DNA from 4 places in the Bacillus tuaregi genome. Region 4 is predicted to be linked to each of the others. Evidence: predicted binding sites of a transcription regulator. Region 4 holds the regulator's gene; each other region holds the start of a gene.
The links. The regulator Rex, encoded in region 4, represses fermentation and respiration genes when NADH is low (regulators of the CRP and FNR family bind a similar motif). The targets are predictions, from matches to a motif close to TTGTGAAATATTTCACAA.
Positions count from the first base shown of each region.

Region 1: the regulator Rex is predicted to act here: its motif matches at 1,022-1,039, upstream of adhE (bifunctional acetaldehyde-CoA/alcohol dehydrogenase).
Region 2: the regulator Rex is predicted to act here: its motif matches at 1,303-1,320, upstream of BQ5321_RS16465 (hemerythrin domain-containing protein).
Region 3: the regulator Rex is predicted to act here: its motif matches at 1,113-1,130, upstream of scfA (six-cysteine ranthipeptide SCIFF).

Region 1 covers NZ_LT629731.1:1,687,203-1,689,408, forward strand. Annotated here, with positions in the region: SAM riboswitch class I at 6-111, shown strand; gene BQ5321_RS10355 (hypothetical protein) at 183-515, shown strand; gene BQ5321_RS10360 (hypothetical protein) at 723-950, shown strand; gene adhE (bifunctional acetaldehyde-CoA/alcohol dehydrogenase) at 1,056-2,206, shown strand, end outside.
Region 2 covers NZ_LT629731.1:2,945,584-2,947,789, forward strand. Annotated here, with positions in the region: gene BQ5321_RS16460 (PAS domain-containing sensor histidine kinase) at 1-497, shown strand, start outside; gene BQ5321_RS16465 (hemerythrin domain-containing protein) at 609-1,124, opposite strand; gene BQ5321_RS16470 (aspartyl-phosphate phosphatase Spo0E family protein) at 1,403-1,639, shown strand; gene BQ5321_RS16475 (transketolase C-terminal domain-containing protein) at 1,740-2,206, opposite strand, start outside.
Region 3 covers NZ_LT629730.1:358,064-360,269, reverse strand. Annotated here, with positions in the region: gene scfB (thioether cross-link-forming SCIFF peptide maturase) at 1-849, opposite strand, end outside; gene scfA (six-cysteine ranthipeptide SCIFF) at 918-1,067, opposite strand; gene BQ5321_RS02315 (acetyl-CoA hydrolase/transferase family protein) at 1,574-2,206, opposite strand, start outside.
Region 4 covers NZ_LT629731.1:4,002,876-4,005,081, reverse strand. Annotated here, with positions in the region: gene moaC (cyclic pyranopterin monophosphate synthase MoaC) at 25-507, shown strand; gene BQ5321_RS21585 (redox-sensing transcriptional repressor Rex) at 597-1,256, shown strand; gene BQ5321_RS21580 (YdiK family protein) at 1,276-1,482, opposite strand; gene BQ5321_RS21575 (CPBP family intramembrane glutamic endopeptidase) at 1,508-2,194, opposite strand.

The sequences.
Region 1 (2,206 bases), 2.3 Mb from region 4:
AAAATATCTTATCAAGAGAGGTGTAGGGACTGGCCTGATGAAGCCTCAGCAACCGCAGATATATTTTGAATGGTGCTAAATCCAGCAAAGCTTGGCTTTGAAAGATAGGGGGAGATTTCTTTTTTATACAAAAAAGTTCTCTTCTAAAAAGAAGATGATTTTTGTATGGGAAGGGGAATAAGATGAAAAAACTACTAACAGTTGATGAATATTTAGATTTGTATCTTCTAGCAGGAAAGCTTGGCGATCCATCCTGGCAGAACGAGATAATGGATAAGCTAAAAAAAGGGGAATATATAGCAGAGCAAACGTTGAAAATTCGTAATCTTTGGAATAAATATAAAAAGGTTAATATGGAAATGCTGGATCTGTACCGACAACTACAGAAGGATGCATCGAACGAAGCTGTTACGGAAAAAATCCGCGCCTTAAAGCTACAGCGAAGCACCATCAATAAACAAATTCAACAAGAACAAAAGAAATCTCAGCACTCGCACTCCAAATCAACCAAATAAGCACTTTTATAGTCATAACTACAATAGGGGATTGTTCTCTGACGCATTAAAGCGCCGGGGGACAGTCCCCCGGTACGTTAATAGGGTAATGGGTTGATTTGGCGAAGAAGAATGTGAAAATAGTTCATAATTTGTTCAATATTTCACAATCTATGATGGATTTTATGTGTTATTCTAATACCATAGAAAAACAAAGGAGTGATAAACATGATGGTTTGTAAATGGATGAACTTTTCTACCGACACAGAAACGTATACACAGGATGATTTCGAAGGATTAGTGGGAGATCGTTTTGAGGCGATGGTTATAAAGGAAAGCACTAAGCTTCCTTCTTATATATGGACAAATAATTTTGTAGTGATCGTTAAGAACAATTCGAGTAAATTCTCTGATATATCATTCGAGAAAATACCAAGAAACCCTGTGCGGGAATAATCATCCACAACTGCAAGCCCCATCAGGTGACACATCATGTTTTTTATTTAATTATTTTTTTTTGACAACTAATGTGAAATACTTCACAAATTTGGAGGTAAACAAATGGCTGTAAAAGAAAGAGAAGTTATGGAAAAAAGTAAAGTAGAATCACCATCAGTACCTGAAATGATTGATACTCTTGTGGATAATGGCTTAAAGGCATTAAAGGAATTTCATTCATTCGATCAGGAAAAGATTGATGAAATTGTAAAAAATATGGCTGTTGCCGGTATTGACCAGCATATGCCTCTTGCCAAGTTAGCTGTAGAGGAAACGGGTAGAGGCGTTTATGAAGATAAAATCATTAAAAACATTTTTGCAACTGAATATATCTATAACAATATTAAATATGATAAAACAGTAGGCATTATTAATGAAAATGAGTTGGAAGGAACCTTCGAAATCGCTGAACCAGTTGGAGTGATTGCTGGTGTAACACCGGTTACAAATCCAACATCAACTACATTATTTAAGGCTATAATTGCCATAAAAACCCGTAATCCAATTATTTTTGCTTTCCATCCATCTGCGCAAAAATGCAGCAGTGAAGCAGCGAGGATTGTGAGGGATGCTGCGATTCTAGCAGGAGCTCCTGAACATTGTATTCAATGGATTGAAAAACCGTCATTAGAAGCAACAAGATTATTGATGCACCATGATCATATTTCACTTATTTTAGCTACTGGCGGTTCTGGCATGGTTAAATCAGCTTACAGTTCAGGAAAACCAGCGCTTGGAGTAGGACCTGGTAATGTTCCTTGTTATATCGAAAAGTCTGCCAATCTTCATCGCTCAATAAATGATTTGATTTTATCTAAAACCTTTGACAATGGAATGATTTGTGCCTCAGAGCAGGCCGTTATTATAGATAAAGAAATTTACGCAGAAGCCAAAAGTGAATTAATAGCCAATAACTGCTACTTTTTAAATGAAGAAGAAAGAGCCAAGGTTGAGAAACTGGTTATCAATGAAAAATCATGCGCCGTTAATCCCGATATTGTCGGAAAGCCTGCCCATTTCATTGCGAAAATGGCTGGTGTAAACGTGCCAGAGGATACGAAGATTCTGATTGCAGAATTAAAGGGTGTCGGTGCCCAATATCCGCTGTCACGAGAGAAGCTAAGTCCAGTCCTTGCCTGCTTTAAGGTAAATAGCCTTGAAGAGGGTCTTACAAGAGCGGAAGAAATGCTCGAATTTGGCGGTCTTGGTCACTC
Region 2 (2,206 bases), 1.1 Mb from region 4:
TGAGCGAGTTTTTAGTTCTTGGAAAACCCTCCGTCATTAAGACGGAATCCACCAAAATAAACGAAATTCTAACAGAATTAGTACCGTTAATTGATTATGAAGCAAAACGATATCATCATGAATGTAAATTTCTGATACCAGACAATCCCATTTTTGTTCATTGTTCTAAGGACCAAATGAAACAGGTCTTGTTAAATATTTGTAAAAATGCAATTGAATCCATGCAAACAAGAGGACAGTTGACCATAAACCTTCAGTTAAAAAATAACGCATGTCAGCTTCTAATTTCTGATACGGGAATGGGCATTTCTGCTAAAGAGATGAAAAAAATATTTAAACCTTTTTATACTTCAAAAGAGACCGGCACAGGCCTCGGACTTGTTGTCTGTAAAAGAATCATTGATTCCTTTGGGGGAGAAATCACCTTTGATAGCAAAGTAAATAAAGGAACTACGGTTACAATATCTCTACCCGTAAGCGAAGCAACTCCCGATTGAATTAATGCAAAATGAGGGTAGAGACTTAAATCTTGTGCACCTAACAAGAAAATAAAAAATAGCCGAAGGGTGTGAACACACCCTTCGGCTATTTTTTAATCATGATGAACACTACATAGATAGTTTCTCGAATAATTCTTCTTTTTCAGTATCGCTAAATAGTCTTTCTCCCATCGGAAATAACACATTTTCCTCTTTCATAAAATGCGAGTTTAAAAGCGAATGGGCCTCTTTAACCAGCGTAGCATGTGATACCATTTCCACATCGCTCAATAATAAAGCGGCCTTTGCTAGAAAGGCTTGAATTAATCCTTTAGCCTGCTCATGCTCATACTCCATTACGGCAATAGGTCCACCGTTTTTTCCAATAAAGGTCTCTAGCATCGGGAAAAGAATCGTCTCTTCTTTTTCCGAATGGGCTTCAAGAGCCTTAAAAAAGACCACAACATTCTCAGTTAAGGCAGTAAAAACTTTCGCCTTCTCCACTTGATTCTCTAGGTGATGAACCATTTGAAGCAATTCGTCTAACTGCTCCCTTAAAGCATCATGGTCAGCAAGTAGCTTTACGAAGCCTTCACTATACTTCACTGGATCATTCCCCATCATAGAACTCATACAGCCTTCCATTTCTATTACCCCTTTCATGGTTTAAAAATTTTCCTCTTTTTTATTGTAATTACACTATAAACAATCCTTTCAACTGCTGTAGTGATGGTTATCACAATATAAATATCATGTAGATCAAACCATTGCTCATATTCTTTTATATGTCGAAACATTTTTTAAGTAAAAAAAATGTCTAATATTGCGATTCTATTTACAATATTAAAAATTATTGCAATAATTCAACAAGGGTAGTTTTTCCATATTTACTATGAGAAATTGTTGGGGCAGGAGGAAGTTCGTTGCAAGACAAGAAAAAGACCATATTAGCTGAGATTCAGAAGAAACGAGAAAAGATGATAGAATTAGCTCATGAAAAGGGTCTAACTAATAATGATACCATTAAATGCAGCCAAGAATTAGATCAGCTCATATACCAATATCAATCTTCTTTTCGCAAAAACCGTCGGCAAAGAGGTGAAAGAAAAAGGAATATAAAATATATGTTGCTTTGGTCCAAAATAGCCATTACCTCATAATCTAAAAGTATTCCCCCACTATTTATAAGATTTCATCCAAATAAAAAGTCGAGATACTGTGTATCATTACCAGAATCTCGACTTTTTTTAGTTTACTGCATTATAGAAGCGGATTTTCGTGCTTAGCTTTAAGAATTTGCCATCTTCTTTCAATTTCTGCTTCGAAATCTAATAAAATAGGCTTGTTCTCTTCTTTTAATAAATGCTTTGTCTTACCCATATAGTTAAGCCAATCAGAAACCGGAATACGTTTCTTTTTTGCTTCTGGATCATACGTAATCGTTGTTTCACCCTGCTCGACCTCGTAAAGCGGGAAAAAGCATGAATTCACGGCTGCCCCGACAATTTTTTCTCCATCCTTGTCATTTGATTTCCAGTTTAACGGACAAGCAATTAAAATTTTCCCGTATACAGTACCAACATTTTTGGCATACCATTGTGCCTTTGCGGCTTTTTTCACAAGATCTTGTGGGAATGCTTCTGTGCCTGTAAAGACATACGGAATATTGGTTGATGCCATGATTTGTGCCGTATCTTTATGATGGAATTTCTTCCCTTTTTGCGCAC
Region 3 (2,206 bases), on a different contig from region 4:
CAGCTTGTCAAAGCCAAGGTCGGCAATATGAAAAATATCATTGGTGAAATCGATATTATTATGCGTATAGGTTCCGCGTACATAGTATTCTTTATCGCCCCGCTTTTCGACAAACTCTTGAAACCTTGGAACGATATAATCATAGCTACCCTTTCCCGTTACGGTTTTGCGCAGGCGGTCGTGAATTTCTTTCCTGCCGTCAAGACTCAGGACAACATTGTACATTTCCTGATTCAGAAACTCGGTAACCTCATCGTTTAGCAGCATTCCGTTCGTCGTGAAGGTAAAGCGGAACTGCTTCTTATACTCTTTTTCCTTACTTCTGGCATAAGCAACAATCTGCTTGACCACCTTCCAGGCCATGAGCGGTTCGCCACCAAAGAAGTCGATATCAAGGTTACGATGATGTCCGGAGTTTTCTAGCAAATAATCAACTGCCTTCTTCCCAACCTCAAAGCTCATAATGGCTCTTTCTCCGTTATATTTCCCTTGACTAGCAAAGCAGTAGTCACAGGTGAGATTACAGGTATGGGCAACATTGAGACAAAGGGCTTTTACATAGGTCTTTCGATTTTTTACATCAATGGCGAGATTTTTATATTCATCTTCGGTAAAAAGCTGTCCGCTCACTTTTAATTCCTCGACTGCAGTGATGGTGTTGTGGATTTCTTCTGGTGAAATCTCAGGGTCAGCCTCATATTTTTTCAGCATGGCTGTTACGATTTCTTCTGCTGAGGCTGACTCATACAGTTCAATGATGTCATAGGCAAGGTCGTCGACCACATGCACAGAGCCGCTGTAGGTATCAAGCACAATGTTAAAGCCATTTAGTTTATATTGATGAATCATTTTTATCTCCTTTTTCACATAAAAATACCCGCCCAGCTGCAATCAGTTGGGCGGTTCGATCCTGTTTCCTATCTGTTTAGTGTGTTTTCACACTTCTGATTTGCAATGCCGCAAGAGGTTTTGCAGGCAGATTGACAAGAGGTTTGACATGCGCCGCATCCTCCGTGCTGTGCAGTGTCCATCAGTTTACGAGTGCTGAGTGTTACGATTCTTTTCATAAAAGAAAACTCCTTTTGAAATAGTTTTCGGAAAAAGTGACAAATTTGTGAACTTATTCACATTTGTTCTTCAAGGATAATTTTAGCAATTCATCCAATTGCCGTCAATTTTTTATCGATGGATTTCTTTTGAGATTTGTTTTCGAACAAAAAGAAAGCCAGCAGCTGTTTTCCGTCAGCTGCTGGCCAAGCGCAGTATATAAATATATAGAAGGAAAAGAAATAAACCGATGGGGGAAAATCCACCATGCGGGTAAAACCAACATTGATAGGGAAATAAAAAATTCAAAGTAAAACTGACCATCGGGGCATCCACCCCGTCTGGGTAATGCATTAAAGCACTGGGGGACTGTCCCCCAATTAGGTAATGCGTTAAAGCGTTGGGGGACTGTCCCCCACTCAAGTAAAGCGTTAATCCGACGGGGGTACCCACCCCTTTAAGCTTTGTTTGACCTTTAAGTCCCCCGCGGATTAGTTTTTATATGTGAACCGTAGAATTCGCAGAATTAAACGGTTGCTGGTACTTTTTGTAGCATTGTGCCGTTTTGGGCAAAGTTTGTATGCCATGAGAAGGCTTTTTCTAGCACGTGAGGTGTTTGACCGCCTCTTTGTAGTGCTTCTTCATAGTATTCACGTAATTGTTCACGATACATTGGATGTGCACAATTATCGATAATGAGTCCGACTCTTTCTCTCGGTGCTAATCCACGTAAATCGGCATAGCCTTGCTCAGTTACGATAACATCTACATCATGCTCCGTATGGTCTACGTGTGATACAAATGGTACGATACTTGAAATGTCGCCGCCTTTAGCGATGGACTTTGTTACAAAGATAGCTAAGCGGGCATTTCTCGCAAAATCACCTGAGCCGCCAATTCCGTTCATCATTTTTGTTCCAAGAACATGTGTGGAATTGACATTTCCATAAATATCTAACTCTAATGCTGTATTGATTGAAATTAATCCGAGTCGGCGGATGATTTCAGGATGATTCGAAATCTCCTGTGGACGCATGATTAACTTATCGCGATAGTTTTCAAAGTTTGCAAACACATGATTCATTTTTTCTTCTGAAAGCGTCAATGAACAACATGAGGCAAAATCTACCTTGCCAGCATCGATTAAATCGAATACCGC
Region 4 (2,206 bases):
TCATTTATAAAGAGGGGTTTTTATATGGCTGAGTTTACTCATTTTAATGAGCAAGGCAGAGCAAAGATGGTAGATGTCAGTGAGAAAGCTGAGTCCTTTCGAACTGCGGCTGCAATATCAAGTATTATTGTGAGTCAGGAAATATATGATAAAATAACGAATAACCAAATGAAAAAGGGAGACGTTTTAGCGGTTGCCCAGGTTGCAGGAATAATGGCAGCAAAAAAGACATCGGATATTATTCCCATGTGTCATCCGCTTTCATTAACTGGTGTTGATATCTCATTTTCATGGGAATCAAAGAATGAAGATTATGAATTGTTTATTAAAGTTTTTGTTAAAACGAAAGGGAGCACTGGAGTAGAAATGGAAGCCCTCACTGCCGCGTCTGTGTGCGCTTTAACAGTCTATGATATGTGTAAAGCAATCGATAAAGGAATGGTGATAGGAGAGACATATTTAGTAGAGAAAACAGGTGGCAAAAACGGGGACTTTAAAAGGATGTAAAAATGAAAGTGTTTACAGACAGGTGTTTAGTCATTAATGGCCCGTACACAAAGTGAAAAAGGAATAAGGAAGGGAAAAGGGGGATTCGAATGGCAAATGAAACGACCAAGATACCGCAAGCAACAGCAAAGAGATTGCCTTTATATTATCGATTTTTAACAAATTTACACGCGTCTGGAAAACAAAGAGTATCTTCAGCTGAGCTTAGTGAAGCAGTGAAGGTAGATTCAGCAACAATCCGGAGAGATTTTTCTTATTTTGGTGCATTGGGTAAAAAAGGTTATGGATATAATGTTCAGTATTTGCTATCCTTTTTCCGTAAAACTTTGGACCAGGATGAACTGACAAAGGTGGCTTTAATTGGAGTCGGAAATCTTGGAACGGCCTTTTTAAATTATAATTTCTTAAAAAATAATAACACCAAAATTGCAGTCGCTTTTGACGTACAGGCAGATAAAGTCGACCATAAGATTGGGAATGTACCTGTCTATCATATGGATAATCTTGAAAAGGTTATAGAGGAACAGGGAATTGAGGTTGCCATACTAACCATTCCGGCACCGGTAGCCCAATTTGTGACAGACCGGCTGTTGAAGGCTAATATAAGGGGAATATTAAACTTTACACCTGCTCGTTTAACAGTGCCTGCACATGTACGCGTACACCATATAGATCTAGCAGTAGAGCTTCAATCACTTGTATACTTCTTAAAGCACTATTCAATAGAAGAAGAAGCAACAGATGAATAAAAAAATGGCCCTTATAGGGTCATTTTTTTGTCTGCTGCTTTTTTAGCTGAAAGTGAAACAGAATCATTCGAATTCCTGAACCAAAGTCAAAGGTGGCAAGGATAATAAGCAAGATGGTGAAAAATCCCCAGCCGCCATCCTCGTTAATATTTTGAATCGCGAAGAAGGTAAATAATGTACCAAGAAATATATAAATGATACCCGAAAAAAGCGGTGATTGTCTCAAAGCATAATCCTCCATGAATTAAGATTTATAATGGTTGGAACAAATCCGGATATAGCTGCATAATCACGACAATGGTATTCATTGATACATGAGCGAAAATCGGGACCAGTATCCGTTTTGTTTTGACATACAAAAAAGCAAACGTAAAGCCCATTGCTGAGTATAGGAGTACGTGTTCTGGCTCCCCATGTGCAAAGGCAAAAATAAGTGAACTGATAAGACCGGCTAGAAAGAAATTCAATCGGGTGTAAAGAGCCCCGAATAGAATTTTACGGAACACAATTTCTTCTAGAATGGGTCCAATAATGGAAGTGACAAGGATGACCATAGGAGCTGTCTTAATGAGATTAACGATTTGCTCTGTGTTATCTGATCCTATTTCAATACCAAGCAAATATTCAATATTTGCTGCTGTAATTTGGGCAAAGAAGGCCAAAAAAATTCCTCCAACGGCCCAATACATGGAGTCTCGAGGTGACAAAGCCCTTTCATTGCGAACAGGGTTTGTCCATTCCCTTCGTAGGAGAAAAAGAATGATGATGAGAGTAACAGAAAAGCTAATCATTATCCATAAGGAAACAGATAGTTCCGCCATTTCCTGAGGGCTCTTTCCTAATAAACTACCAAAATAAGTGACAAGAGGTACCCCTAAAATCCCGGAAAGGTGCATGAATGTATATGCAATCAAAATAAACCAATATTCTTTCTTCAAAGTGAAGTTCTC